DNA from 3 places in the Paenibacillus sp. SORGH_AS_0306 genome. Region 2 is predicted to be linked to each of the others. Evidence: riboswitches for the same ligand, from Rfam matches in the RefSeq annotation. Region 2 holds a riboswitch; each other region holds the start of a gene.

Region 1 (10,106 bases), 2.2 Mb from region 2:
TGCCTTTGATCTTAGTCTGAGGTTCATCTGCATCCAAGCTCATATCACCGCTCATTAAGCGTGCATCTCGCTGTGATACATAGACAGGTACATCAGGATAAAGCTGATGTAATGTATCTAATGAACCGACATGGTCATCATGGATATGAGTTAGAACGATAGCGCCTAACGGTTTGCCGATCTGAGAAATCGCGTGCTGAATACCTTTATAACTATTTGGCAATCCTGCATCAATTAAAGTCACACTGGACTCTTCTTCAACGATATAACAATTTACGGGAAATATGCGTGGTAAAAAAATAAGTTGATGTAAGTTGTTCTTGCTAATTATTTTCATATCAATCACCTCTTGATTACACTATAAACTAATAGTATTAGTTAAATCAATAACTATATTCATTATTTCTAAAAAATTATAAGTATTTTGTAAAAGAAAGAGGTTTTCTTTACTAATCTAACGATGATTCTGTTACTAAAAAGCACAAAAAATACACCACTCTACAGCCAGAAGTAACATATTTAAACGTTACGATCTCTATACAAGTGGTGTATTTGCTTATTTATGATTGGACTCTACCGTATGCAGACCTTGCAGAAAAGTATTAATAATCAATTCAAAACTTTGATTTATATCGACATTCAAGCCAAATCCACCGATACGTTCTAGTGAGCTAAAGCCATGCAAAACACTGCGTAGTCCACGTATCGCATGAATCAAGGCTTCTTCATTCAAATCAAATCCGGTTAATACTTGCATGAATAATTCCAACATTTGATGTTTGCTATCATTGATCTCTGCATCATCTATATCTGATGTATAGAACGTAGCTTCATATAATCCTGGATGAGCCCGAGCAAATTCCAGATAAGCCCGCGACATTTCACGTATCGCTTTATCTTCAGATCGTCCTACCGCAGCCCGCATCAATGCGTCTTTGAGTTGATCCAATCCTGTTAATGCCATTTCACGACGTAATCCCGGTAATCCGTTCACATGATTATACAAAGAAGGCGAACGAACCCCTAGCTTCTGAGCTAATATCGTAAGTGTCACTTCATTCCATCCACGTTCATCTGCTATTTCTGTAGCTGCTTGCAAAATAGAATGAAGACTAAGCCCGGTGCGAGGTGGCAAAGCATAACCCTCCTTTAACTATACCTGTTCGTAGAATATGAATAAGATTTGTGTATAAGCTAACGATATTCATCAATCTTATTTATTGTAAGCGATAGGTATACCTTTGGCAAAATAAAATGCAATCTATCTATTTTGATTTATTCAATAATACATAGGCTTGCTGATCTTTTATTTACGCATAAAAATAAATTTCTGTCCGACTACACCGATCACAAATAACAACAAACTTACCCATGGAGCAATCGTAATCACAGGCATCACTTCACGTAAAAAGATTCCCACACCAAAAATCAGTACCAAAATCACCAGATACGTTAAGATAGCGCGTGCATTGATTTGCATGCCTGGCTTTGTCGCATCACTTTGTTCAACAGGCTGATCGGTAAATCTTGTAAGCATTTCGACCAGAGCAATCGAACCTACAGCTACAATAATAAGAGTCGCTACATTGATCTGCCCGACAATGCCTGAATCGCTAATACTGATTTTGAACAATCCCATTAATGCTTGAATAAGAAATACCCATGTTAACGCTACCCACGGAATCATCAAGTAATACATCGGCTTGCTCAATTGTTTCTTTTCCGGTAAATTACGAATTAATATATTGCCGTACTCTATCGATTCTTTACCGAATAACTGTTTGGCAGTTTTACCTTTTTTCTGCGCTTCTAGCAAATGATGACCCATTTCTAAAAGCAATTCTTCGCCTGCTTCACGATCAATTCGTGCATCCCGTACATGTACAATAACATCATCATAATAATCCAAATTTTCTGGTTTTAATTGATCCCGTACGACGTTAATATTTTTAACCATTTGGCGTATTGAGCTCATTATTCATTCCTCCATTCTCGTTGTTCGAAGCTACTATTTTGCCATACTTTCCTTGCGTTGACAATGATCTAGCGTTAATGATAATATGGTTTCAAGATTAAAGCATATTAAACTGATCGGAATTGTTTATTTAAGAGGAGGAATCATCATGGAACGCAATATCGTCATTCGACATCACGACTTGGATCTGACAGCTAGTATTCATTATCCTGAACAGGAACCACAATCAGCAGGACGAGGCAAAAGCCGTACACCGCTAATTGTGATCTGCCATGGTTTTGTTGGCAGCCGTATTGGAGTGGATCGCCTATTTGTTAGTACAGCCCGTGAATTGGCGGCTGACGGTTATATGGTGGTTCGCTTTGATTATGCAGGTTGCGGTGAAAGTGGCGGCGACTATGGCAAAGAAGGACTTGAATCAATGGTCGCTCAGACTCGTACTGTACTGGATTATGCAATGAATTGCAGTGACATTGATCCCACCCGCGTCACATTGATCGGTCATAGTCTGGGTGGTGCTGTAGCTATTCTTACTTCTGTACGCGATCATCGTGTCAAAAGTCTAGTCCTCTGGTCAGCAGTAGGACATCCATTTAACGATATTATCAAATTAACCGGTCGGGACAAATACGATCAAGCTGTGATCGAAGGACAAGCGGATCATTTAGGTTACTCGTTTACACCTGTATACTTTGATTCGCTAGGCAATTTCCAACCGTTTCAAGAAGCCAAGCAATTTGGTGGCGATGTGCTGGTGATTCATGGTACAGGGGATGATGTGATTCCAGTAGATTATGCCTTTTTGTATCAAAAAGTATTCTGGACACGTTCAGAAGGACGCTGTGATAAAGAAATTATTTTCCAAGCAGATCACACGTATTCCAATGGAACCCACCGCCGGGAATTGCTAGATAAAACCCGCCAATGGCTCACCGAACGCAAAGTCGCTCAGACCGATTGGCAACACTGGATGATTTAAGCGCTTGGCAATATAAGCGCGACTTCTTCTAGTGTAATCAACCATGATTTTTGCATAGCAAAATATCTTTCGCTAAGCGCTTGGCAGTATAAGCGCGACTTCTTCTAGTGTAATCAACCATGATTTTTGCATAGCAAAATATCTTTCGCTAAGCGCCTGGCAATATAAGCGCGACTTCTTCTAGTATAATCCAACATGATTTTTGCATAGCAAAATATCTTACATCAAGCGCTTGGCAGTTACAAACGCGATTTCTTCTAGTGTAATCCTTTACCAGATCATTCACCAGTGGTATGGTAAGAAAGAACAATCGAATAGTTACTGATTTCACTAGGGGAGCCTGTTGGCTGAGACGAAAATTCAATTTCGGACCCTTGGAACCTGATCTGGATTATACTAGCGGAGGGAAGTGGAGGCTGAATTTTCACTCATGTTGTGATATACCTGAATGAATGTTTGACCCATTTGTCTCTTCTGGAGATGGATGGGTCTTTATTACGTTATAGGAGGCAATATCAATGACTTTTCTAGCCAAAGTACGGGCGCAACATCCACTGATTCACAATATTACCAATATGGTCGTGACTAATTTTACAGCGAACGGATTGCTGGCGCTGGGAGCTTCTCCTTTTATGGCATATGCGCATGAAGAAGTAGCCGATGTGGCAGCTATAGTAAATGCAGTTGTACTTAATATCGGTACGCTTGATCCATACACCGTCGAATCGATTCAACGTGCAGGACGTGCAGCGAATGAATCAGGTGTGCCTGTTGTATTTGATCCGGTCGGAGCAGGAGCTACCCCGTATCGTACACAATCGGCTTTGCAAATTATCGAACACGTTCAAGTAGATGTGTTACGTGGCAATGTAGCTGAAGTGGCTAATGTGATCGGCGAATCATGGCAGATCAAAGGTGTCGATGCAGGAGCAGGCGAAGGCAATATGATCCAGATCGCAGAGCAGGCCGCTCAAAAATTAAAGTGCATTGTAGCGATCACCGGTGAAAAAGACGTCGTAACCGATGGACAGAACACCTATACCATTGCTAACAGTCATCAGATATTAACGCAAGTGACAGGCGGTGGTTGTCTACTAAGTGCCGTAGTCGGTGCATTTATCGCAGTCGCTGATCCTACACAAGCTCAAGAACGTCTGGAAGCCGTAACAGAAGCTTTAGCATTTTACGGTATAGCCGCAGAGATTGCCTATGAACAGACAGCAGGGCAAGGCACAGGCAGTTTTCAGATGCAATTTATCAATCAATTGTCTCTAGTTACCCCGGAGATCGTAATTGCACGAGCCCAGATCACTTCATCCAAAGCTTAATATTGAACATACATTCATATGATAAAGGAGCGAGACAAGATGAACGTGTATCAAGCATTGACGATTGCAGGTTCAGATAGTGGAGGAGGCGCAGGCATTCAGGCCGATCTCAAAACATTTCAAGAACTCGGTGTCTATGGCATGTCTGTTATTACTGCTATCACAGCGCAGAATACGACAGGGGTACAAGGTGTCTATCCGGTTCAGATTGAAGGTGTTGTACAGCAATTGGATTCGATCGGAACGGATCTACAACCCCACGCTGTCAAAACAGGGATGTTATTTAGTGCAGAGATTATTCGTTATGTCGCAGCAAAAGTAAAACAGTATCAATGGCAACATCTAGTGATTGATCCGGTGATGGTCGCTAAAGGAGGTTCTGTGCTGTTACAACAAGAAGCGTTGCAGGCGCTGATCTCTGATCTGATTCCGCTGGCAGAGATTATCACGCCTAATTTGCCAGAAGCCGAGTTATTAACAGGTCTATCGATTACCAATCTACAGCAGCGCGAACAAGCCGCCAAGCAGTTTGTAGAAATGGGAGCAACATATGTAGTGATCAAAGGTGGACATGATACATCGACGTCTACTGTAATTGATCTGTTATACGATGGAAAGCAATTTGATTATTTGGAAAGTCAGCGGATTGATACGCCTCATACTCATGGCACAGGATGTACTTTTTCAGCGGCATTAACAGCAGAACTTGCTAAAGGCAAAACTATTTATGAAGCTGTACATACCGCGAAGCAATTTATTCAAGCAGCGATTGAAGATGGATTGGGTATCGGTTCCGGTCATGGGCCTACCAATCATTTTGCTTATCAGCAAAGGAGCCGAGTCTATGATCACCAAGCCTGATACTCAGCATATACGCCAGTATTTACGCCTTTATCTAGTGATGGGAAGCGTCAATTGTAATCAACCACCAGAAGAAGTATTAAGGTCTGCTATTGCAGGAGGGATCACTCTTTTTCAATTTCGGGAAAAAGGGGTTGGCGCTTTAACAGGGCAAGCGTATTATAAGCTTGCAGAACGTCTGCAACAGATATGCCACACTCATCAGATTCCGTTTATTGTGAATGATGATGTAGAGTTAGCCATCGCTCTGAATGCGGATGGAATTCATGTAGGACAAGAAGATGCACCTGCGGATCAGATTCGGGCACGTCTAGGGGATGATAAAATTATTGGTGTATCTGCTCATAGCGTAGCTGAATCCAGACAAGCTATTGAAGATGGCGCTGATTATTTAGGCATAGGACCGATCTATCCTACAATCTCTAAAGCTGATGCGCAAGCCGTACAAGGAACAAGCACTATTACAGCACTTAAGAACCATCATATTGAGATTCCATTAGTCGGTATTGGAGGAATTCATGCAGGTAATGCCGAGCCGATCTTTACCGCGGGAGCAGACGGAATAGCAGTGATCTCTGCGATCGCAGGACAGACGGATATAGAGCAAGCGACGCAGCAGTTAAATACGCTTACCCGTCGATTGATTGCGAACTAATCACCACCATATGATGTAATGCTGAATACATGTTTGTTAATCCCATCAAAAAAAGTCATTCGGTATACCGTAGCTTACAGTACGGTGTGTCGAATGACTTTGAATGGTAAACACTATTTTCTGTTTGTATAGTGTAACGTAACAGTAGGTTCTTTCCGCTATCCTTATGATGATCTGTATGTTACTGCGAATAACATCGATCATTCTGTAGAAGCCAAGTAATGCGTTTATTTGTATCGTTAAGCTATTTTATGCTGATTAGGCAAGGTATCTTGTTGTTTGTTACGACGGTTGAAAAAGCGAGTACGTAGGTAAGGAACAATCCAGCGATCCAGACCAATTTTACCAGCGTTTGCGCCAGCAACTACGATAAAGATTTCAGCAAGTAACAAGTAAGGGTTAGTGCTTACAGTACCCGAGAATAAGAAGGCAAAGTTCATTACCATTCCCATTAATGCTGCTAGTGTAGTACAAGCTCCTAAGATCAATCCAAGTCCGACAAGGAATTCACCGATTGGAACAAGAACATTGAATAATCCGACATTTGGTAAAGCAAAGTGTTGTAAGAATGCTCCCCAGCCTGCTTGTACACTTGGATGTTCTCCGCCTGTATTAGCGATAGCACCTGTCAAAAATCCACTAGCATCAAATCCACCACTGCTTAATTTTTCCCATCCACCTGTGATCCATTTGAATCCGATGTATACCCGTAAGATAGTTAATAACCACATTGCCACACTATTTTCTCTTAGCCATCTGTTCATGATTGCCACTCCCCTGAATAATGTATTATTTTTTTAAGTCTGTGTTAACTTGTTGAGTTGGTGATGATCATCTCTTCCATGTCTTTATTTTAAATCACAACTAAATTTTTAAATGTGATAAAAATCACAATCTTATATAAATTTTTAATATTTTATTATTGTACTGTTAAAATATGGTATATATAGTTAGGAGAACACTTTTGAGCTTTTGAATGTGTGAATTACGCTATATGTATTCTATATAGAAGAAGCTTATGTTTTAATACATAGTAAGCTGTGTTTAACATCTTCTGAATCATACATACGTTAAGAAAGAAACTATTGAATTCATTTGGAGTTCATATGCGTGTTCTATAGTAGGAGTGTATCCTGCTAGTGCACATCAGAATGAGCTACTGATCTGTCTAATGATGTTCAACACCGAGGAGGATACTATTGTAATGAATCAATCCCGATTATGGAAAGTCACCAAATGGTCAGTACCGCTTGTGCTAACGATGAGCTTAATCGCTTGCGGATCTGAGGAAGTGGCTACCCCTGCACCACAGCAACAACCGGAACCAGCCAAAGTGACAGAACTGATAACACCGGAAAAACCCGCAGAAGTCGTCTATACAGCGCCACTTACAGGATTGCCTGTTGATCAGCCTTCTCTATCCAGACCAATTGCAGTGATGATCAATAATGCTCCTGCTGCCCGTCCGCAATCTGGATTAGCTCAAGCCGATATGGTCTATGAAGTGCTAGCAGAGGGAGGAATTACCCGTCTAATTGCTGTATATCAGAGTTATCGTGGGGATGTGACGATCGGCCCTGTGCGAAGTATTCGCCCGTATTTGATCGGAATCGGAGAAAGTATCGGTGCATTACTGGTTCATGCAGGTGGTAGCCCTGAAGCTTACAGTATCTTGCAACAAGGACACAAAGAACATCTCGATGAGATTACTAATGCAAGTGCTCCATTCTGGCGAGATTCCAGTCGCAAAGCTCCTCATAATTTGTATACCAATGAAGAGAAGTTACGTGAAGGCGCGCTCAAAAAAGATTACAAACAAGAAGTAACTATTCCAACATATCCTTTTTTGAAATCTACAACAGAAGTAACAGATACTACAAATACAGAATCACTCGATAACTATACCGATTCTGCCGATAATAATGATAAGCCTGCTGACAGTGCTACTCCTAACCAGAGTGCTACCGTTCCTACAGATAATACAAATTCTACAACCAGCACAACACCTGCTACTACAGGAGTCAAAGCAACATCGATCCAACTTCAATTTTTGTTGGAAAGTTATAAAGTAGGTTATGACTACAATGCTAAAAGTGGAGTCTATACTCGCAGTATGAACAATGAACCTCATATTGATTTGAACAGTGGAAAGCCATTAACCGCATCCAATGTTATCGTGCTGGGTGGAGATTACAAAGTATTAGATGATATTGGTAGATTAAGTCTGGATCTGGACGCTGGCGGAGAAGCTATTTTATTTCAAAAGGGTCAACAGATTAAAGGTCAATGGAGTAAAAAAAGTGGTGATGTAATTCGCTTTATGAGCAGTGGTCAAGAAGTGCCGCTTGTCCCTGGCGTAACGTATTACAATATTGTTCCTAATAGCCCGTCGTTTGAAAATCATTTAACAATAGATGGTAAAAAGTTGAGCGAAAACGGGTAAATAAGGAAAAATATGCTAAAATGATGAAAGTAAAGTCGATTTTTGTATGATTTTTGTATGATAAATGTAAACAGAATCTTTACAAACCTATGTACAGATTGATAAGATAACAAAGGTTGTTATGAAATCATTTTGTTTTCATAATTCTAATTTACGACATTTTTCGGCAAAATTTCGAAAAGGGGTTATAGAAATGCGTGTTAAGAAAAAGGATATCTTTTTTCAAACGCTGGAGAACATGGCAGATGCAATTGTGCAGGCTGCAGATTACTTTGCGGAACAAGTACCTAACTTGAAGGATATTCCAGAGTTTACGAAGCAAATGAAGATTTACGAGAATCAATGTGATGATTACACGCACACCATTATTACCGAACTGAACAAAACATTTATCACACCTATTGAGCGTGATGATATTATGGATTTGACGACAACGATGGATGATGTATTAGACGGTCTGGAAGCTTGTGCTTCTCGTTTTGATATGTATCATATGACTGAGCCGGATAACTATATTGTTCAATTTGCTGAAATTTTGCGTGAATCTGCTTATGAAATTCAAAAAGCTATTCACTTGTTGTCTCATAAAAAACTGTTGGCTATTCGTGAACACACGATTCGTCTGAACGATCTGGAAAATCAGGGTGATGACGTATTGCGTAACTGTATTAAAGATTTGTTTGCCACAGTAAAAGACCCGATCGAACTTATTAAGAAAAAAGAAATATATGAGCGTTTGGAAACAACGACTGATGCTTGCGAAGATGTAGCGAATAGACTCGAATCTATTATTATGCGCAATTCCTAAAATTGCTTACAAGATACGCATATGATCCATTTTGCTGAGTATAGATGGATGTAATATGCAGAGATGCAATAATCTGTAACAGATAACTAAGGAGGTAGGATTGCGCAGATTCTCTTGATTGGAGTGCAAGAGATCCATCTGGGCGATGAATGATATGGTAGAAACCTCAATATGGATACTGGCTATCGTCGTATTTTTGGCTTTAGCGTTCGATTTTATTAATGGATTCCATGATACAGCAAATGCGATTGCTACATCGGTTTCTACTCGAGCGTTACCGCCACGTACAGCGATTTTGATGGCGGCAGTGATGAACTTTCTGGGAGCGATCACGTTCACAGGCGTAGCCAAAACGATAGGTGGTAGTGTAGCAGATCCAGCAACTTTGGATAACGGTATAGAGATCGTTATTGCGACACTGATTGCTGCAATTATCTGGAACTTGGCAACATGGTGGTTCGGAATTCCTTCTTCTTCTTCACATGCTTTGATTGGTGCACTAGCAGGAGCTGTATTTGTTGGAGCAGGTTCAAGTTCTGTGAATTGGAGCGGATTTATCAAGATTGTAGAAGGATTGATTTTGTCTCCTTTGATTGCCTTTGCGATTGGTTATATTGTGATGACGATTCTGAAATGGATTTTTGCCAAACGTAGCCCGCATACTGTTAACAAAGGATTCCGCACGATGCAAATTTTGACAGCAGCGATTCAATCATTTACACATGGTACAAATGATGCGCAAAAAGCGATGGGTATTATTACATTTGCTCTTGTAGCAGCTGGTGTGCAAGATAATCTGGATGTACCGTTATGGGTTAAAATTTCAGCGGCAACTGCGATGGCTCTTGGAACCTCTGTAGGTGGTTGGAAAATCATCAAAACAATGGGAACCAAAATTTTCAAAATCGAGCCTATTAACGGATTTGCAGCGGATATCTCAGCAGCATCGGTTATTTTCACAGCAACATTGACTCACTTACCTGTAAGTACAACACATGCGATTACATCTGCTATTCTGGGTGTAGGTTCTGCCAAGCGCTTCCGCGAAGTAAAATGG
Region 2 (10,106 bases):
GTAGCTTTATTATATGTATTTCCTACGATGCAAGCGGCAGAGCGACAAGACGATCTTTCTCAGATGATAGTTTATAATGCAGTTGTTCAATTTACAGATGCTGTACGCACCAAAGGATACGTAACACCTACTATGTATAATGATTTCACGCGTGAAATTAATACAACAGGCAATGAGTATACTATTCAAATCGAACATTTACACAAAACATATCATCCTGAATATACAGATCCAGCGAACGTAAATACTTTTCAAAATAAATTTACAACTGTGTATGAGGGATACTATGAGAATGCTATCATGCCTGTATTGTATCCAGATAATAGCACACCTAAAGATGATCAAAGCAGACAATATCGTTTACAAAATGGAGATTATTTTACAGTGAAAGTAGAAAGTACGAATCGAACAATGGCAGCGATATTGCGCGGAATGTTAGGGATCGAAGGAAATCAGAATCGTTCTGCTGTACTTGCACGTTATGGAGGCATGGTGCTGAATGAAGATTACTGATTTTGCTATTTTGTTTGTTATTATTTTCTTTCCGCTATTTTGGCTGAGTGGCTTACATACTGACGAACAGGCGCAAGCATCAAGTCTACAAATTTCGTATACTACAGCACTTCGTACAGCTGCTCAAGATGCAGGTCAGGTGATGAGTACGAATGAGCAGCAACAATACGAAGCAGGATACTCTTCAGAAAAGTTTTTTCGAGCAGATAAAGAGTTAGCATTACATACATTTTTGAATACATTGTATTTGAATTTTGGTATTCGTGGAGATGAGTCTGCACAGCAAAATCTACTGCACTATATCCCTGCAATCGTAGTGATTGATTATGATGGTTATTACATCTATGCGACTGAAGATTATGCAGGAAGTGATGGATTGCCTAATGCTAGACATATTTGGCATCCGAAAAAGCCATATGCGTATTCTGATGCACAAGGCAATAGTATCCAATTTACGCTAGATCATTATGTGCATGTTGTCGAAGCCAGTACAGGAAAAGTGTTAGATGGAGAAGCAGAGCAGTTAGCGGATCAGACGAATATAGCGCTTTTAGATCAGATCAATACATTTGAGCAAGTGAGACGTACAGCGATAGTGAGTTCAATTCAAAAAGATTTGGCTTACTATATCAATAAACACAATGAATATGCTTCTCGTTATGGGATTTCTTATACATTTACATTACCAACGATATCGCAAGAGGAATGGAACAACAGTATTAACGATATCGGTATTATTTCTTTTTTGCAGGGGATTCCGACAGGAAGCGGTTATTATAATAATTATGCGCTTGGCGGAGGACGATTAGTGAAAAAGACTTCATGGTTAGGAACGACTGATCCTGATTCAGGTATCAAGTATGCTTATCCTAATGGTTGTAAGTTACCTGCACCAGCTCAAGATTTATTCACCGATGCCAAAGAAGCTGCGAAATCAGGATACTTTCTACGTGATTGCCGTAATCCTTTAATTCATTAATGTTGTATAAAATAGCTTTTTTAACTCAAAAGTCATACAAAAAAACCAATAACCTTATAAAAGGTTACTGGTTTTTGGTTTTGAACTACCGATCATCGTTTGGCAGGTTGTGCATCAAGCTTAATTTTAAAACGATAAAAATTTACCAAGTTTCATCAAGGTGTTGAGCGTAGTAAGAAATTCCTCTTTTGAAGTATTGAAGATGTTCATCAGAAGTCGTTTCCATTAGATTAGCCAAAACAATCTCCATAGCCTGTTTGTAATCTTTTGCATTATACAGAGCCATTGAATAAAAGATTTGAAGGCCACGGTGTTCAGGAAACTCTGTTACACCTCGATGTAAAGTTTCAACCGCTTCTTGATAGTAACCTAAAGAACGGTAGGTACTGCCAAGACCAAGCAAACATCTTTGCAGATTTGCTCCTGTAAGACCTTGGTCAATTGCCTTTACATAATAAGGGATAGCTTCATTCGGATATCCGGAATTATCGTGAACCATTCCAGTCTGGTAATTTACCTCAGCGTGATCTGGATAGGTAGCGACCATTTCTAAAAGAAGAGAACGTGCTTCTTTCAGAATTTCTGGGTCTTGTTTAGCACGCCCTTCTTCACGCAATTTGTGGGCTTTTTCTAAGAGCAAATTCAATGTTGTTTCAGCTGTAGTATTTATTCTTTGATCATTCATTTTTAAAACTCCCTCAAATGTAGTATTGCAAATAGTAAAGTAACATTATAAAAACAATACTTTGAGAGAGTTAATTAATTTTGAAAGTGACTTTGTAAAAACATGTTCATGGCTTTTAATTCCTCCTTAGAAATCAGGAATAAACCCTAAGGTTCTTTTTCATACTAGGCTTTTTATTAACTAAAGTCAAAATCAAATTCAAAGTATTCAGTCGTTTATAATATTCTTAACAAGCTATGTCTTAAAACTAATACAATCTACTTCTTAAAGTAACAACCGACAGTTAAATTTAATTTTTAGAAGTAAGTAAAAAAGCTTTGATCTTTTCATAAAATGGCAAAATCTTCAACGATAATAAGATTACTTCAATTCTTTCAAACCGTTCGTAAAAGCATACATTTATTCTACACATCAGAAAATGAATGTAAAAAAATGAAAATTTTCAGTTCTAGACAGCTTCTGCTTATGTTACAATACACTCTGTAGCAATTTTGTGATGATGTATATTTAAAAAAGAGATATTTAACATAGACAGGAGCATTATTTAGTATGAGTTTGTTATCAGTAGAAAATGTAACACATAATTTTGGAGACCGAACATTATTTCGGGATGTATCTTTTCGTCTGCTTGCTGGAGAGCATGTAGGCTTAGTCGGTGCAAATGGTGCTGGCAAATCAACATTGATGAATATTATGACAGGTAAACTGTTGAAAGATAGCGGTAAAGTCGAATGGGCTCCGCGTGTACGTTATGGTTATTTAGATCAGCATACTAAGTTAACAGAAGGAAAAACAGTACGTGATGTACTGAAAGATGCTTTTCTTCCGTTGCTAGAATTAGAGCAGGAGTTAAATGAAGTCACCAACCAGATGGCTGAAGCATCCCCGGAACAATTGGAAGTATTGTTAGAACGAATGGGTGATATTCAAGAGCAACTGGAAATAGGAGACTTTTATCTATTAGATACCAAAGTTGAAGATATGGCTTACGGTCTTGGACTCAATGTTATTGGACTTGATAAAGACGTAACAGCTTTGAGCGGTGGTCAGCGTACTAAAGTACTGCTTGCCAAGCTATTACTCGAAAAGCCTAATGTTTTGTTGCTGGATGAGCCTACCAACTATCTGGATGTAGAGCATATCCAATGGCTAACTCGTTATCTACAAGAATATCCACATGCTTTCGTATTGATCTCACATGATACAGATTTTATGAATCAAGTCGTTAATGTAATTTATCATTTGGAATTTGCCAAATTAAATCGTTATACAGCTGATTATAATAAGTTTTTAGAAATGGCTGATATTCAAAAGCATCAACATATCGAAGCCTTTGAAAAACAGCAAGATTTTATCAAAAAACAAGAAGAATTTATTCAAAAAAATAAAGCACGTGCATCTACATCCGGTCGTGCAAAAAGTCGTGAAAAGCAATTAAATCGTATCGAACGTATCGACAAACCAGAAGAATTTGCTAAGCCAACATTTAATTTCAAAGAAGCTCGTGCAAGTAGTAAAACAGTCTTTGAAGGTAAAGACTTTGAGATTGGATATACACATGCTTTATTGCCTAAAATGACAATGAATATTGAACGTGGCGAAAAAATTGCGATTGTTGGTTGTAACGGTGTAGGTAAATCAACATTGCTCAAAACTATTCTAGGTAAACTTCAACCGGTTAGTGGTAAAACATATCTGGGCGATTATTTGCATTCTGCTTATTTTGAGCAGGAAGTACGTCCAGACCAATTGACACCGATAGATGAAGTATGGAATGAATTTTCACATTTAAGTCAAAATGAAGTGCGTGGTCATCTGGCACGTTGTGGTCTGAAAAATGAGCATATCACGCGCCCAATGCGTATGTTAAGTGGTGGAGAGCAAGCGAAAGTTCGTTTGTGCAAACTATTACTGCGTGAAAGCAATTGGGTATTATTCGATGAACCGACCAATCACTTGGATGTTCATGCTAAAAATGAATTAAAACGCGCTTTAAAAGCATATAAAGGTACAGTATTACTCGTGTCTCACGAACCTGAATTTTATGAAGATTGGGTTACTAAAATTTGGGATGTTGAGCAGTGGTCTGAAGCTAAAGCGAAATAAAAGATTTTCCATCTTTTTAAGATGTCATAGCTAGTTGTACTCATTTATTTTTAAAATGAACTGTAAAAGATGACTTTATAAAGAGTCTGAGAATCATTTGCTTTATTGAATAGTCTTTGCTAAGATGAATAACAAATTGAATAGCTTGAATGCACTAGGGGGGCCGCTTGAGGCTGAGATGAAAGCAGATATTGCTTTCGGACCCTTTGTACCTGATCTGGATCATACCAGCGTAGGGAAGTGGTAGCAGAGTTTCGGAAATGTTCGATACAATAATCGGAATAATCCAGTAATAGAGAATATGAAGTAGTGATAATCTACTAAATGTCTTATTACTATAGATGAATAAGATTATACAATTTCCGTTCCTTCTAAATAATCTTGTTTGATCGAACAGAGCGATCATTATTTTCTAGATCTATACTAGCCACTTCTTATTAAAAAGAAGTGGCTTTTTTGCGTTTTATTATATCTATGAACGTAAAGGAGGCATCTTATAAGTATGGAAATTCATGCGATTAGTACAGGTCAGCAATCGATGACTAAGTTGATAGAGATCGCATCACAAGTATACCCCTGGGTTACTGCTATTCATATTCGCGAAAAAAATTGGTCTGATCTTCAGATCATCAATACAATTCAGCAAATGGTAGATAAAGGTGTTCCGCGCTCACAACTAAGGATCAATAGTCGACCGCAATTAGCGGTTGATATGAATATAGGAGGGGTACATTTAAGCGAAAATATGGCTTATCCTTCGATTGATCATAGACCTTTGACATGGAAAGTAGGACGGTCTGTTCATCATATAGAACAAGCACTACAAGCTGAGCAGGAAGGAGTAGATTATATTTTTTACGGGCATATCTATCCTACTACTTCCAAGCCTGATCGATCTCCGCGGGGATTGATTCAACTGGAACAAGTATGTCATGCAGTGTCTATACCGGTGATTGCGATCGGTGGTATCCAGCCAGCCCATTGTCAGGATATTTATCAGGCTGGGGCGAAAGGAATTGCGGTAATGTCTGGTATTTTCGAAGCAGATTATCCTCAACATATCTGTCAGCAATATAAGGCAAGTATTTCAAATCGTACGTTTGCCAATCTATAACTACGAGGAAAGAAGTGAATGAGATCATGGGTCATTTATCCAATCTCAATACTAATCATTATGATGTAATCGTTGTAGGCGCAGGAGTGATTGGTGCTGCTTTGGCATATGAACTAGCACAGCAAGGGGTCAAAGTAGCATTAATTGAGAAAAGTAAACCAGCTTCTGGTGCATCAGGGGCGGCAGGTGGAATGTTAGCTGCTCATTCTGAGCATTTTACACATGTAGAACTGCATCAATTGGCGCTGTATAGTCAATCCTTGTATAGCAAGCTTGCTATCGATTTACTTGAACAAACAGGCATAGATATTGGATTGCGAACAGAGGGATTTTTACTTCCTCTCACTGAAATAGAGTTAAATTCATTACATGCAGAACAATCAAAAGTTCAATGGCAGGCAAATGCTATTGATCCAAATTCAAATCATCCTAATCGAAATCCTCAACATCAACTGGATAACAATCAACATACTTTTAACGATAACTACAGTCTTTCTGCTATCACGAACGCTAACAATATAAAAACAGATCGCAAACAGTGGTGGAGCCCCTCTTATCTGGCACAAGTAGAACCACAACTGCATGCTCCATCAGGGATGATCTATAATCCAGACGAACCGCAATTAATTCCAGCGCTACTTAATCAAGCACTTGTACAAGCGGCAACTCAATATGGAGTTGATTTTTATTCGGAAACAGAAGTTTTACGTTTACTGTATCAGCAAAATAACTCTCAAATTAAAGGTGTAGTGAGTAACAGAGGTGAGTTATATGCTGAACAGGTGGTTTTAACAACAGGATTGAGTACACAACAATTGCTAGCAACCGAGCAATATGAATTACCTTTTATTCCTGTCAAAGGCGAATTAATCGAAGTCAACACTCCGTCAAAGTGGCTTGGTCATACGATCTATGGAGAAGGAATTTATATTATTCCCAAAAGTGATCATCGACTCTGGATCGGTGCTACCAGTAAATCTGATCGAATCGATACTAGTGTAGATATTTCTGCTATTGCACAGTTATTGTCTCAGGCTGAACAATATCTGCCTGCTATTGGCTCAGCTACGTTTGTCCGTTGCTGGTCAGGTATACGTCCTGGAACACCGGATGAATTGCCTTATTTAGGTCGGATTGAGCCTATTCATGGCTTATGGACAGCTTCAGGTCATTATCGCAATGGTATTTTACTAGCGGCAGGTACAGCAAAATGGATGACACAAGCTTTGATAACCAATGATACAGCGCATATTCCAGATTGTTTTGCTCCAAAGCGAGCTTTACAAAAATCAAGCGATCAAGTTATAGCGAAAGGAGTGACTACATGGAACTGATTATCAATGGTCATCACAAATGGATAGAGCCTGAATTGAATACTGTATCCAAATTGCTAGAATCTTTATCATTAGGTCATAAAACAGTGATTGTCGAGCATAATCAACAAATTTTGCAAAAAGAAGAGCATCCGCATATTACACTAGCAGACAAAGATATATTAGAGATTGTACATTTTGTAGGAGGTGGCTGATTTGTTAACGATAGGTACACATACATTTACATCGAGACTGTTACTAGGCACAGGGAAGTTTACAGATTTGCAGATTCAGAATCAGGCGGTAGAAGCATCGGGCACAGAAGTGCTAACATTTGCAGTAAGACGATTGAATCTAGATCAAGTGAATGAACCGAATTTTCTAGAAATGTTAGATCTCCAAAAATATAAACTATTGCCTAATACCGCAGGAGCCAAAACAGCCGAAGAAGCTATTCGGATAGCACGTCTGGCAAAAGCTTCTGGATTATGTGATATGATAAAAGTAGAAGTTATCGGAGATGATACATTGCTTTTACCTGATCCTTTGGAGACAGTCAAAGCTTGTGAAGCCTTGCTAGCAGAAGGATTTATTGTTCTGCCGTATATCTCTGATGATTATATGTTAGCCAAACGCTTACAGCAACTTGGTGTACATGCGATTATGCCTGGAGCTTCCCCGATCGGTTCTGGTAAAGGAATACTTAATCCTTCAGCGTTGCAATGGATTATCGATCAAGCGACTATACCTGTGATTGTCGATGCCGGTATACGCTCACCGAAAGATGCTGCGTATGCGATGGAACTTGGAGCCGATGCGGTACTCCTTAATAGTGCTGTCTCTGGCGCAACGGACCCTGTTAAAATGGCAACAGCTATGAAGCTAGGTGTGGAAGCAGGACGATTAGGAAGGGAAGCAGGCATGATCCCTGTACGTGAGTATGCTGTGGCGAGCAGTCCAGCAGAAGGGATGATCACGACTTGAACGTGAATAATACCAATAATCAGCAACAAATAGAACAACATAATCGGTACTCCAGACAAGTGCGATTTACTCCTTTAGGTCAAAAAGGTCAGCAACATTTGACAGAAGCCACTGTGCTTATTGTAGGAGCTGGAGCTTTGGGTTCTAGCTCTGCAGAGACACTGGTTCGTGCAGGAGTAGGCAAAGTAATTATTGCAGATCGCGATTATGTAGAATGGAGTAATTTGCAAAGGCAACAACTGTTTACAGAACAAGATGCTCAAGATCGTATGCCCAAAGCTATCGCTGCTCAACGTCGTCTACAACAGATTAATTCTGACGTAACTATTGAAGCACATATTGCAGACGTAACGGCTGATGAAATGAATGATCTAGCCAAAGGGGTAGATCTGATCATGGATGCGACAGATAATTTTGAGACTCGATTAATGATTAATGATATTTCGCAAAAATATAATATTCCCTGGATATATGGTGGTTGTGTAGGAAGCTACGGCATTACATTTACGATTATTCCCGGAGTGACACCTTGTCTACAATGCTTAATGGAATCTGCACCACTTGGAGGAGATACTTGTGATACTTCAGGTATTATTCCTCCTGCTGTTCAGATGGTTGTAGCTCATCAGTGTACAGAAGCCATTAAGATTCTTAGCGGTAATACAGATCAACTGCGTGGTACATTGTTATCATTTGACTTATGGAATAATGAACAGGTGTCTATCAAAATGAATAGTGCACGCAAGTCGAATTGTCCTTCTTGTGGTACCCAACCTACGTATCCACATCTCACTCAAGCGGGTCAAAGTAAAACAGAAGTACTATGTGGTAGAGATACGGTACAGATTCGTCCAGCACAAAAAATGATAATAGATCTAGAGCAGACCGCTCAACGCTTAGCCAAGCTTGAAGAAAATCAAGTGAGTGTTACTCCTTTTTTAGTATCTATGACGATGCCAAATGAACAGCGTTTTGTTATTTTCCGTGATGGTCGTGTTATGGTGCATGGTACAAAAGATATAGCAGAAGCACGCACTTTATATCATCGTTATTTTGGTTGAAAAGGAGGGAATAGGATGACTAATATTGAGAATGAATCGACATGGCCGATCTGGGCAACAGAATCAGTAGAGATTGCACCACCTGATCCACAATGGATAGAGCAGGGCAAATTCTATACAAATGAATTAACGCAGTTACTATCTCCTGTGGATATACAACATATTAAGCATTTTGGTAGTACAGCGATACCTAATCTTCCTGCCAAACCTATTATAGATATGATGGCAATCACAGATTCATTTGATCAATTACCAGTTATTATTCCTATATTGGAAAAAGAAGATTGGCATTACGTTCCGCCTGAATTAGATGGTAAACAGCATCGCCGATTTTTTGTCAAAGTGATCAATGATAAGCGGGCAGCTCATTTGCATATCGTATTGCAACAAGGTCAGCAATGGCAAAATCAACTTCTGTTTCGGGATCGATTGATCGCACATCCAGAATGGGCAGAGCAATACGGTCAATTGAAGCAACATTTAGCAATAGACAACAAAGATGATCGAGAAGCATACACTCAAGCCAAAACAGAATTTGTGCAAAATATTCTAGATCATCATGACAAAATATAATCTTTAGGAATGAAAGAGTATAGAGTAAGAATCTATATATAGTTGATCAAAATAAGGGATAAGCGTGTATTACTTCTTATTTTGTTCTTGTTATTAGATACGGAAGATTCTACTTGCTTTATTAATTCTCATTACGAATGCTCATTACACAAAAAATCCATCGAACCAGCAATGCTCTCTGGTCGATGGATTTTTGATTTTGGTGCTTTTTAGTGATGATTTATTTTTACATATGTAACAAAATAAAAGGATCAAACAAATATAGCAAAGTAAATAAAAGTAGTAAAGTGCATAAAAGAGTTAAACAAAGCGATTCAATTGTAGTTACTTATTCAGTAGAGAACTGTATTGAAGAAACAATATAACAATTAATCTCTACTCTGAATAATTAACAGTAGACCGCCTTCGATACTGACTGTACCTTCTTCGTTGATTAGATGATTACTAATACCACGGGATTGACCCATCCGTAGAGTAGCTTGCTCTAATGGATATTGAAATCCGGTAAGATTAATGCCGGTCACTTCAGATGTAATAGGCAATAAAGAAATATAAGGGAACCCACGATTTTCAATAACGGCTTGTGTACTGGTAAGGGAAATATAATTATTCATATCCATAATGCTGCAACTTACCTGATGTTGAACCGCCCGTACAAGAAGTTGTACATTTGCCAACGTATGATCAAATCGTGTACCCAATGCTCCTAAAATTAAAATATCACGAATATGACGTTCCATCGCTATTTCAAAAGCAGCTTCGGTATCAGACCAATCTT
Region 3 (10,106 bases), 2.7 Mb from region 2:
TACATTCCCATGAAATGAAAGACGAAAATGAGAATGAACCGGCTGATTTTTTAAAAGAATTTTGTAGAGGATGTATTGATGAAGGAGCGCATGCTATGATCTGTCACGGTCCTCATCATATTCGTGGTATTGAAATCTATCAAGAACGCCCTATTTTTTATGGATTAGGTAACTTTATTTTTCAAAATGAAACTGTAGAATCAGCACCAGCTGATTTTTATAACCATTTAAATTTAAATCATACCCATAATATTGCAGACTTACTGGATAAAAAAAGTAAAAACGGTACTTCTAGCTTTGGTGCTAATCTCAAGTTCTGGCAATCATTTGTGCCTTCGTGGACAATGGATAATGGCAAATTAATAGATTTAGCGATTCATCCTATCTCACTTGGACATGAATTACCACGTTATCGTAGAGGTTGTCCAACTTTTAGCAATCAGACCTCAATCATTGAGCAATTGAATACATTATCTTCTTCATATAACGTTCATTTTGAAACTCAATCAGATGGTACAGGCAAGTTAATATACTAAAGATATTGCATCGTAAAGGAGATGGAATATGCTAGCTTTATTTCGAATACCCGCGTTTCTTCATTTTTGGCTAGCACAAGTCTTTTCTAGACTGGGTGATGCGATAGCCACTACAGCCATCATTTTTCTAATAGGTTCCAATTCGTCAGATCCTATTTTTATTAGTTTAGTAATTTTTGCAGAGTTGTTTGCAACGACAGCTTTTGGTTTGTTTGCAGGATCCATTGCTGACCGTTTTCCTAAGCATCTGGTAATGATTTATATGGATGTATTCAGAATTGTGATCAATATTATTATGATTCTATGTATAGCTTCTCCACTTGCTCTTATTGTTTTGGTTTTTTTGAAAGGAATCGGTACAACTATTTTTTACCCGGCCCGCACTTCTTTTATTCCCGATATTGTTGGTGAGAATCATGTTAATGAAGCTATGTCGATTAGTCAAAGTACTTATTTTACTGTCTACATTATAGGCCCTGCGATTGCTGGATTATTATTAACCACCACTTCAGTATCTATGATTTTTGTACTCGATATTTTATCATATCTCTTTTCTATTATATTTATTATGATTGCTAATTCATTTATTGTATCCAAAGCTAAACTTGATCTTACGCCAGAAGAAAAAGTAACTCACGAACCGATCTGGGCATCAATGATTTCCGGTCTTAAAACTGTTTATCGTATCCCTTCGCTGTTCTTTTTGCTTATGATTTTGATTCCTTTTATGTTTGTTGCCGGGATATTTGATACAACGTATACTTCTATTTTGCTTCAAGTGTTTCGTTTACCTGCTATCGATTATGGTCAGATTCAAAGTATAGAAGGAATTGGAGCTGTCGTAGGAGCAATTATAGGCCCTTTTTTATTACGTAAATTAAATTCTAGTCTACTCTTGTTATGTACTATTATTGCTTTTGGTATACTAATGAGCTGTGTGACTCCACTTAATTATATCCATGCTACAAATCTTTCTCCTATTTATGTATGGAGCCTAGCGATCGGGATTATCAATGCTTTGATTAATCTACCTATCACTTCTATTTTTTTGAAAATCACACCCAAACCTTTTCGAGGTCGAGGGATTTCTATACTACAAACATTAACTACTTTAGGTATTATTTTAGGCTTATTATCCGGAGGAATTGTAGCACGTTACTTTAATCTGATTACACTAACGACGATTGCTGGTATTGCTCTTATAGTGTTTATACTGATTATCGCTTGTACCTCCAAATTCAAGCATTTATTACAGGAGTCTCGTTCTGAACCAACCGTAGCATCTACTTCTAAGCAAGCTACTGAATCTTCATAAATAAAAGATAACAATAATCTAAAAAAGACTTTTCTTTTTCAGTACAAGTTCATGTACTTTGAGAAGAAAAGTCTTTTTGGAAATATCAAGATAGGAGTCATACATCCAATCATTTAACCTAGCATTTGACGAGGGTATTCGGCAGGCTTACCGAATAAATAACCCTGTGCTAGCTCAATTCCTATACTACGGCAAAAGTCATATTCTTCACGGCGTTCTATACCTTCTGCTAACACAGTAGAACCATGGTTTTGCGAACGCTGCAAAATATGAATAATTTTTTGCTGTTTCTCAGCAGAGATATCACAATGATCGATTAAGCTACGATCGATTTTGACATAATCAGGTTGCAGATGATCGATTAATTCAGGCTTGGAATATCCTGAACCTACATCATCCAAAGCGACAGATATCCCATTACTGCGATAGACATCAAAAATATTTTGTAACTTAGGCATTTCAACAATATTTTCGGTTTCAACCACTTCAAATACAAAGTCTTTTGGATTCAAATGAAGACGTTCAATAGCAGCAAACGTATGACTCAAACAATACTGCGGATTGTAAATAGAAGATGGTAAAAAGTTAATAAAGCGTTTGATACCTGGTTGTAAATGTTGCGCACTCGTCTCAATCGCTGAAATACGAGCTGCCCGATCCAAAAATGAGTGTAACCCTGTCTGATGCGCAATATCGAATAAGCGATATGGCTGAAATGTAGGGCCATCTATAATCGGACGAAGCAAAAATTCATAAGCAATGACTTGCTCATGTTGATTCACAATCGGTTGCATATGGCTTGTAAATTGCTTTTGTCGAATAATTTCAACAACATCGTCATGCTGTAGTCGATTAACAAATACAGACAATGGCAACCATACCGGCTCTCCCCCAATATCGTCTGAACCTAACAAACCTACAGATACACAAGATGTAATTTCTTCAGGTAAACTTCGTACCCAGTGCATGATATCAAGCATCTGTTCTCTTGATTGATATGAAATAGAGCAAATATCTTCCATGATATACGTATCATAAGACTGTTGTCGAATTAGATTTTCAAGAGAAGAAGAAAGCGGTCGCAAGGACACTGTTCCTTGGTCTTCTATCGGCTGAACATAACTGCAACCGCTACAATTCATAGAGATCCTCCTTAATATTAAAACAAAAACGTAGTATAAACGTGAAAATTAATCGGGTTTAAATAGAGTTGCTTTACTTTTCATTTCTCATATTATAACATCCTCAATCAAGATCACATTAGGCGTTCAGTATATTATCGGCTTTATTTTGATATTTTTGAATACGACAAAAACTGCAATAATTACTATTGCAGTCTTTGAAGTTGATACGTTCATCATTCACTCTAGTTACGTTGCTATTAGCTAGCAGGAATCTCGATCGAATCTCCAACTTGAAGCTTCGTTGGATCTGTAATTTTATTGTATTTAGCAAGTTCTTCCCATGTTACGCCATATTTCAGACTAATACGGTACAGATTATCACCTTTTTTGATAATATAGGTTTTCTCATCTGTAGGTTTAGCTGGCTTATCAACAGCTGGTTTTGTCGGTTTAGGTGCTGGAACCGGCTTCGTTGTTGGTTTGGTAGGCTTCGCTGGTGTTACTGGTTTGGGCGGTTTGGCAGGTGTTACGGCTGGCTTGCTACCTGCTGCTGCGCTAGAAAGATTAATTGAATATTTAGCAAAACCATCTGCTGCTTCTCCTACATAAGCAATTGGATCTGCTCCTGCAACTGCTTTGGCACTAGACAATGCATCTTTTGCTTTTGGAGAAGTGTTAAATGTTACTGTTGGGTTGCCTTTGATTGGTGCAAGTGACCAGTTACCATCAGCAGCCGGATTGATTGTTTTGTTTTCACGAATATAATCGATAATTACTTGACGGTTCTCGTCTGGTGCAGCCAGAATAATACGTTTGCCATCTGGATTCGCCAATTTGGACGAAGAAGCACGGTAGTTATTTGTAGCTACTACGAATTTTTGTTCTGGATCGATAGCTTTACCGTTAAATTGCAAGTTCACAATACGGTTAGAAGATGCATTTAAAACAGCACCTTTTGCATCGTATTTCGGTGGTTGTGTGACATCAATTTGGTAAGTAACCCCATCGATAACATCAAAGTTATACGTTGGGAAGTCCATATTGATTAACGCTTGCTCGCCTGATTTAGCTGGATCGATTTGATTGAATTGTCCTGCTGACCATTCCAACCAGTTTTTCACTTCTGCTCCATTGACAAGCACAGCATGAACTGTATTTGGATATACATAAAGGTCAGATACATTTTTGATAGCTATCGTGCCTGCTGGAATATCTGTGTAATAACTTGCTCCTGAACGTCCACCTGCTTTGAATGGAGCGCCTGCAGAAAGAATAGGTAAGTTCTCATATTCTGTCCCTTGAAGTTGTTTCTCCAAGTACCATTTTTGAGCGTTTGTTACGATTTGGATCGATGGATCATCTTCTACCAGTGCAAAGTAACTGGTGATACGAGCAGTAGATTCACCAACAGGTCCACGAATATATCCTAACGTTTCTTCGTGTTCTTTGTATACAGAATCGACTACACCTTGATCTGCATCAACTAATGCTTTTTTGGTAGCAGTATCATAGATTGGACGAGCTTCTACTTTAGAATCAGAGACTGTCCATTTGTCGCCTTGTTGTTTTAGTTCAAGATCAATAATTCCCAGGTGATCGCCCCAGAAACCTGGCTCTACTGAAGGAACGCCATTGATTGTTCCTTTTTCTAGATCTACGCCTGTTTTACCAGCGAAATCAGCACTAGGGAATACTTTGTGTGCATGTCCGAACATAATCGCATCGATACCTGGCACTTTGCTCAAGTACAATACGGAATTTTCCATCAATTCAGTCTGAGGAATATCTTCAAAGCCAGAATGTGGCACTGCAATAATAATATCTGCGCCTTCTGCTTTCATTTGTGGAATAAATTTGTTCGCTGTTTCAACGATATCTTTAGCAACCACTTTCCCCGACAAGTTTGCGCTATCCCATTGCATTACTTGTGGTGGTACGAAGCCGATAACACCTACTTTAATCGTATGTTTAGCTCCACTTTCATCAGTGACTTCTTTATCCAAAATCAAATAAGGAGTAAAATAGTTTTTCTCACCTGAACCTGTGCCATCATCTGTATAAATATTAGCATTCACATAAGGGAAGTTAGCGCCTTTGAGAGCGTTACCCAAGAAATCCAGACCATAGTTAAATTCATGGTTACCGATATTTCCTGCATCATAACCCAATTGGTTCATCGCTTTGTAGACAGGGTGAACTTCGCCTGCTTTTAAAGGATCAACTTTGGCTACATAGTCACCTAACGGATTACCTTGTAATAGATCACCATTATCGATCAATACACTGTTTTTGGCTTCTGCACGCGCATTTTTGATCAATGTCGCTGTTTTGGCATATCCATATTGATCTGTCGCTGCATCTGAATAATAATCATAGTTCATTACGTTCACATGAATATCTGTTGTCTCCAACAAACGTAATTTTACGGTAGATTCAGAAGAAGTGGCTTCGGCTGCAAAAGCAGGAACTGCCGACACTGCAAACAATTGCAGAGCTGCGATGACAGTAATTGCTTTTTTAAATGTTTTGTTTCCCAAATTCAAAATAAAAAACCCCTCCCAAATATATTCGCATTTGCTTGACCTTTTCCTATTTATCTCTATGCCCTATATGTATAACAGCATGAACAAGCAGTGACAATGTACTTAACATGCTGATTTTAAAAAAATCATATTAGAAATTATGATTTAGAGTAGGCAGATAAATAGTAAAAAGGCTACCAAAAGAAACGCATGATAGAATTGTATACTATCAGCTGATATATTTGAAGGGTTATTAGTTCTATTTTTTATGAAAATAAGATTTATTTTGCGAAAAATTCTATAATTTACATGATTGTGTCATGTTTCTTTTCATAAATAATAACTCTTTGAGATTAAGGAGTTAAAAAATTAGTATTTCGATCTTTATATTGAAAATACATATCTAAAATTCGATCTAATTGTTCTGATTGGTCTAACACACGATAATCGCGCATCCCATGTTCTTCTGCCATCTGGTTCAATATGCGGCGTTCCTGCTCAATCTGTTGTTCTATTTGTTTTAAGTTCAAGGAAACCACCTCCAGTATATTTCCTTATATCTTGCTATCAATGAGACTTTCATTTTATTCCATCATCGTCATTTTACAGGTTAGTCTATAAAATATTTCTATATACCTTTTTATACCTTATTTGAGTATACCTTATCAAGTTCCTCAAGTACCTATTTTATCCTTTTTATGGAAAAATAAAGACGAAAAAACTCGGAATTTGAATTTTGCATTCATTTCTCTTGTTTCGCAAATTTCAAATTCCGAGTCATTTATGTGATAACTGCTATCTTAAACCATTAAAGTTGTATCAGATTACGCAGTCCACGTTTTTTTGTTACCATCTTGATCTGTATATTCAATCGTTTGTGGTTTGATATCTAGGATCACATAATCAGGATCTTCTGGACCGGAAAACCATTCTTTAAATTCTTCTTTCCAAACACGTTTTTTCAATTCGTCGTCTGTAGATACAGCACTTACACCTTCGATTTCAACGACTTGATTAGTGCCGCCTTTTTCATAACCCAACAATACATAACAGTTCGGATTTTTTTTCTAACTCTTCGACTTTATGTGTTTTGCGGTTTGTCGCGAGATGAATATTCAAGCCTTCGTTATATAGCGCCATGTAGCGTACTTTAGGTTTGTCATTTTCTACTGTACCTAGTGCACAAAATGGATTACCTTCTAATGCAGTTAATATCGCTTGTTCTTCAGCTGTTTTACTCATGATCAATCTCCTCCTGTATATAAACGTATGGGTGTATTCAATATCTATGTCTATGTATATCTATGCGATACGTATAGAAGAATATTGAATGGAACTTTTGTTAGTTACAAACTTCCGTATATGTAAATACCCTTAGACAGCGAGACTGAACCGAAATACACTGTCTTTTGCTGATGACACCGCATTCTCTTTACTGGACAGTTGATACCCTCTGGTCTATAATTACAATGTAAAAAAACCGCATATGTACAGGGGAGCTAGTTGCAACTGGCTGAGAGTGTATTGTGATAAATACAGACCCTTATACCTGATCTGGATAATGCCAGCGTAGGAAAGTAACAAGTCGTTATATGCTGTACTCTAGCTTATAATTGCACCTATGTCGTCCCGATGGGGGCGTTTTTTTTATGCCTTTTACCCAGTATTACAGGATTGACTATTTGAGCTAGAAGAAAGAAGGATGACGGTAATGAGAACTCAAAAAAGGTGGCGTCAAAGCTTACCGTGGTTAATGGTAGGTTTATTGTGGATCACCACTGCATGTGGTTCAGCAACAAGTACAAGCAATACAGCCAATCAGGCAGGATCAACATCTGCCCTTAAAGATGTAAAAGTCGTGCTCGACTGGACACCAAATACGAATCATACTGGCTTATATGTTGCCCAAGCACAGGGCTATTATAAAAAAGCAGGATTAAACGTCGAAATTATTACTCCCGGTCAAGGTGGAGCAGATACCATGGTCGCTTCTGGTGAAGTGCCTTTTGGAATCAGTTATCAGGAAAGTGTGACTCAAGCGCGTGTACAAGGAGTGCCTTTAGTGTCACTCGCGGCAGTTATCCAGCATAATACATCTGGCTTTGCCGCTCCTACAGATCGCGGAATCAAAAGCCCTAAAGATATGGAAGGCAAATCCTACGGTGCATGGGGATCGCCTGTTGAAGAAGCAGTTATGAAATCCATTATGGATACCGACGGTGGCGATGTTAGCAAAGTCAAAAGTGTTAATATCGGTAATGCGGATTATTTTACAGCTGTACAAAAAGGAATCGACTTTGCATGGATATTCTATGGATGGACAGGAATTGAAGCAGAACTTCGCGGACAACCATTAGATATGTTATATGTAAAAGATTATTCAGATAAATTAGATTATTATACACCTGTTATCGTAACCAATGAGAAGCAGATCGCTACCGATCCTGCACTGGTGAAATCATTTATGGCGGCAACCAGTAAAGGATATGAATATGCAATCGCTCATCCTGATGAATCAGCAGATATATTGCTCAAAGCAGTACCTGATCTTGATCCTGCACTGGTCAAAGCTAGCCAAAAATGGTTATCTCCACGTTATCAAGATGATGCCAAACGCTGGGGCGAGCAAAAACAATCAGTCTGGGAAGGTTATGCCGATTGGATGTTCAAGCAGAAATTGTTAGACAAACCGTTAGATGCAACCAAAGCATATACAAACGATTATTTACCTGAAACCACCAAATCATAAATAGAACATAAGGAGATGACTACTATGGCACACACCCTTTTAAGTATTCAGGTTATTCCCAAAACTCAAGCTGGTGAGAACTCTTACGATTATGTCGACCGGGCAATAGAAGTGATTCAAGCCTCCGGTGTGAAATATGAAGTGCATCCACTTGAGACCACGATGGAAGGCGAACTTAGCGAATTGTTAGAAGTGGTTCGGCAAATGCACGAAGCGTTAGTGGAAAAAGGAAGCCCGAGTATTATTTCTCAGATCAAAATTGCTCATAGTCCAACCGGAATCAGTATGGATGGATTAACTGAGAAGTACCGCTAATGTCTACGATGAATACATGGTGGAACAGGCTATGGCCGCCCCTCGGGGCGGTTGTTTTATTACTGATTATCTGGCAACTGGCAACCAGTCTATTCCATATTGAGACATGGATTCTTCCTAGCCCTGCATTGATTGGACATGAAGCATGGAGTGAGAAAGACCGACTGGGCTTGCACACATGGGCGACGTTAAAATTGACACTATCCGGCTTTAGTATAGGTGTTGCTTTTGGATTACTGGTCGCAGGCGTGCTTCATTATATTCCTTTTCTACGTTCAGCATTATATCCATTATTGATCTTGAGTCAAAATATCCCTACGATTGCTCTGGGACCGCTACTCGTTATCTGGTTCGGATTTGGGATATTGTCCAAATTAATTGTGATTATTCTGGTATGCTTTTTCCCGGTGACCATTGCGGCGCTGAGCGGACTGGCTACTACCGATCGTACAATGCTTAATTATATGCAAATGATCGGCGCTTCTAAAAATCAAATCTTTTGGAAATTAGAATTACCTTTTAGCTTACCTTCGATCTTTTCTGGAGTTAAAATTGCTGCAACGTATAGTGTAATGGGTGCTATTATCGCTGAATGGATTAGCAGTAGTGAAGGAATTGGCTATTATATGATGTTGCAAAAATCAGCTTTTCGCACCGACCATATGTTTTTAGCGATACTGGTAGTTGTAGTGATCAGTCTTATGTTATTTATGCTAATCAATATGATCGAAAAATGGTGTGTTCGCTGGCATCATCCTGCACAACATCGTGCTGTCAAAGGAGGTTCTAAAGATGTCGCTAAATAAACCTCAAGATCCGACTTTATCGGTGAACAACTCTACTCCACTTTTAGCATTACAAGGAATCAGCAAATCTTTTACACAGGGCAAGCAATCGTTACATGTGCTGCAAGACATTTCGCTGCATGTAGAGCAAGGTGAATTTGTATCCATTATCGGCCCTTCTGGTTCCGGTAAAAGTACGCTTTTGCAAATGATTGGTGGCGTGGTGCTTCCCGATCAAGGACAAGTCCTTTTGGACGGACAAAATATAACCGGTCGTAAAGGATTGAGCGGTTATATGCCACAACAACCTGCTTTGATGCCCTGGCGTACGATTGAAGATAATGTTATTTTGGCGCGCGAAGTAGCAGGATTACCGCGCAAAGAATCATTAGAATTAGCCAGACAATGGCTGGATAAAGTTGGACTGGGTGGTTTTGCATCATCTTATCCTCATACATTATCTGGCGGGATGCAACAGCGGGTTGCGTTTTTAAGAGCTTTGCTAGGACCTCGTGATCTTCTATGTCTGGATGAGCCTTTTAGTGCGTTAGATGCTTTTACACGCAGTGAGATGCAATCATGGTTGTTGAACATTTGGGAAGAAAATAGACGCTCGGTTATTTTTGTCACTCATCATATTGAAGAAGCATTACTACTTTCAGATCGAATCTATGTGCTATCTCGTCGTCCTGCTACTGTACTGCATAATATTGTAGTTCCTTTTCCTCGTCCAAGGCGAGAAGAGATTACCGATGATCCG

What was found. Region 2 has a riboswitch for thiamine pyrophosphate ahead of QE450_RS09870 (thiamine phosphate synthase). Riboswitches for the same ligand answer to the same signal wherever they lie in the genome.
Region 1: linked by a shared signal. The riboswitch ahead of thiM (hydroxyethylthiazole kinase) and the one ahead of QE450_RS09870 (thiamine phosphate synthase) in region 2 are both predicted to bind thiamine pyrophosphate.
Region 3: linked by a shared signal. The riboswitch ahead of QE450_RS22255 (ABC transporter substrate-binding protein) and the one ahead of QE450_RS09870 (thiamine phosphate synthase) in region 2 are both predicted to bind thiamine pyrophosphate.

The regions. Positions count from the first base shown of each region.
Region 1 covers NZ_JAUTBP010000001.1:96,236-106,341, forward strand. The annotation lists gene QE450_RS00425 (MBL fold metallo-hydrolase) at 1-337, opposite strand, end outside; gene QE450_RS00430 (TetR/AcrR family transcriptional regulator) at 557-1,135, opposite strand; gene QE450_RS00435 (DUF1129 family protein) at 1,307-1,975, opposite strand; gene QE450_RS00440 (alpha/beta hydrolase) at 2,124-2,954, shown strand; TPP riboswitch at 3,277-3,379, shown strand; gene thiM (hydroxyethylthiazole kinase) at 3,473-4,282, shown strand; gene thiD (bifunctional hydroxymethylpyrimidine kinase/phosphomethylpyrimidine kinase) at 4,322-5,143, shown strand; gene thiE (thiamine phosphate synthase) at 5,127-5,798, shown strand; gene QE450_RS00460 (DoxX family protein) at 6,038-6,565, opposite strand; gene QE450_RS00465 (DUF3048 domain-containing protein) at 7,003-8,241, shown strand; gene QE450_RS00470 (DUF47 domain-containing protein) at 8,435-9,049, shown strand; gene QE450_RS00475 (inorganic phosphate transporter) at 9,204-10,106, shown strand, end outside.
Region 2 covers NZ_JAUTBP010000001.1:2,290,920-2,301,025, reverse strand. The annotation lists gene QE450_RS09890 (hypothetical protein) at 1-513, shown strand, start outside; gene QE450_RS09885 (hypothetical protein) at 500-1,492, shown strand; gene QE450_RS09880 (tetratricopeptide repeat protein) at 1,635-2,177, opposite strand; partial or broken gene QE450_RS23640 (ATP-binding cassette domain-containing protein) at 2,727-3,315, shown strand; gene QE450_RS23635 (ATP-binding cassette domain-containing protein) at 3,390-4,283, shown strand; TPP riboswitch at 4,430-4,539, shown strand; gene QE450_RS09870 (thiamine phosphate synthase) at 4,786-5,397, shown strand; gene QE450_RS09865 (NAD(P)/FAD-dependent oxidoreductase) at 5,412-6,731, shown strand; gene thiS (sulfur carrier protein ThiS) at 6,722-6,925, shown strand; gene QE450_RS09855 (thiazole synthase) at 6,927-7,694, shown strand; gene QE450_RS09850 (MoeB/ThiF family adenylyltransferase) at 7,697-8,755, shown strand; gene QE450_RS09845 (GrpB family protein) at 8,771-9,328, shown strand; gene QE450_RS09840 (thiamine diphosphokinase) at 9,697-10,106, opposite strand, start outside.
Region 3 covers NZ_JAUTBP010000001.1:5,008,983-5,019,088, reverse strand. The annotation lists gene QE450_RS22285 (CapA family protein) at 1-536, shown strand, start outside; gene QE450_RS22280 (MFS transporter) at 565-1,851, shown strand; gene QE450_RS22275 (EAL domain-containing protein) at 1,965-2,993, opposite strand; gene QE450_RS22270 (bifunctional 2',3'-cyclic-nucleotide 2'-phosphodiesterase/3'-nucleotidase) at 3,233-5,518, opposite strand; gene QE450_RS22265 (aspartyl-phosphate phosphatase Spo0E family protein) at 5,851-6,027, opposite strand; gene QE450_RS23610 (pyridoxamine 5'-phosphate oxidase family protein) at 6,322-6,540, opposite strand; gene QE450_RS23605 (pyridoxamine 5'-phosphate oxidase family protein) at 6,527-6,739, opposite strand; TPP riboswitch at 6,980-7,091, shown strand; gene QE450_RS22255 (ABC transporter substrate-binding protein) at 7,209-8,246, shown strand; gene QE450_RS22250 (MTH1187 family thiamine-binding protein) at 8,271-8,561, shown strand; gene QE450_RS22245 (ABC transporter permease) at 8,570-9,367, shown strand; gene QE450_RS22240 (ABC transporter ATP-binding protein) at 9,354-10,106, shown strand, end outside.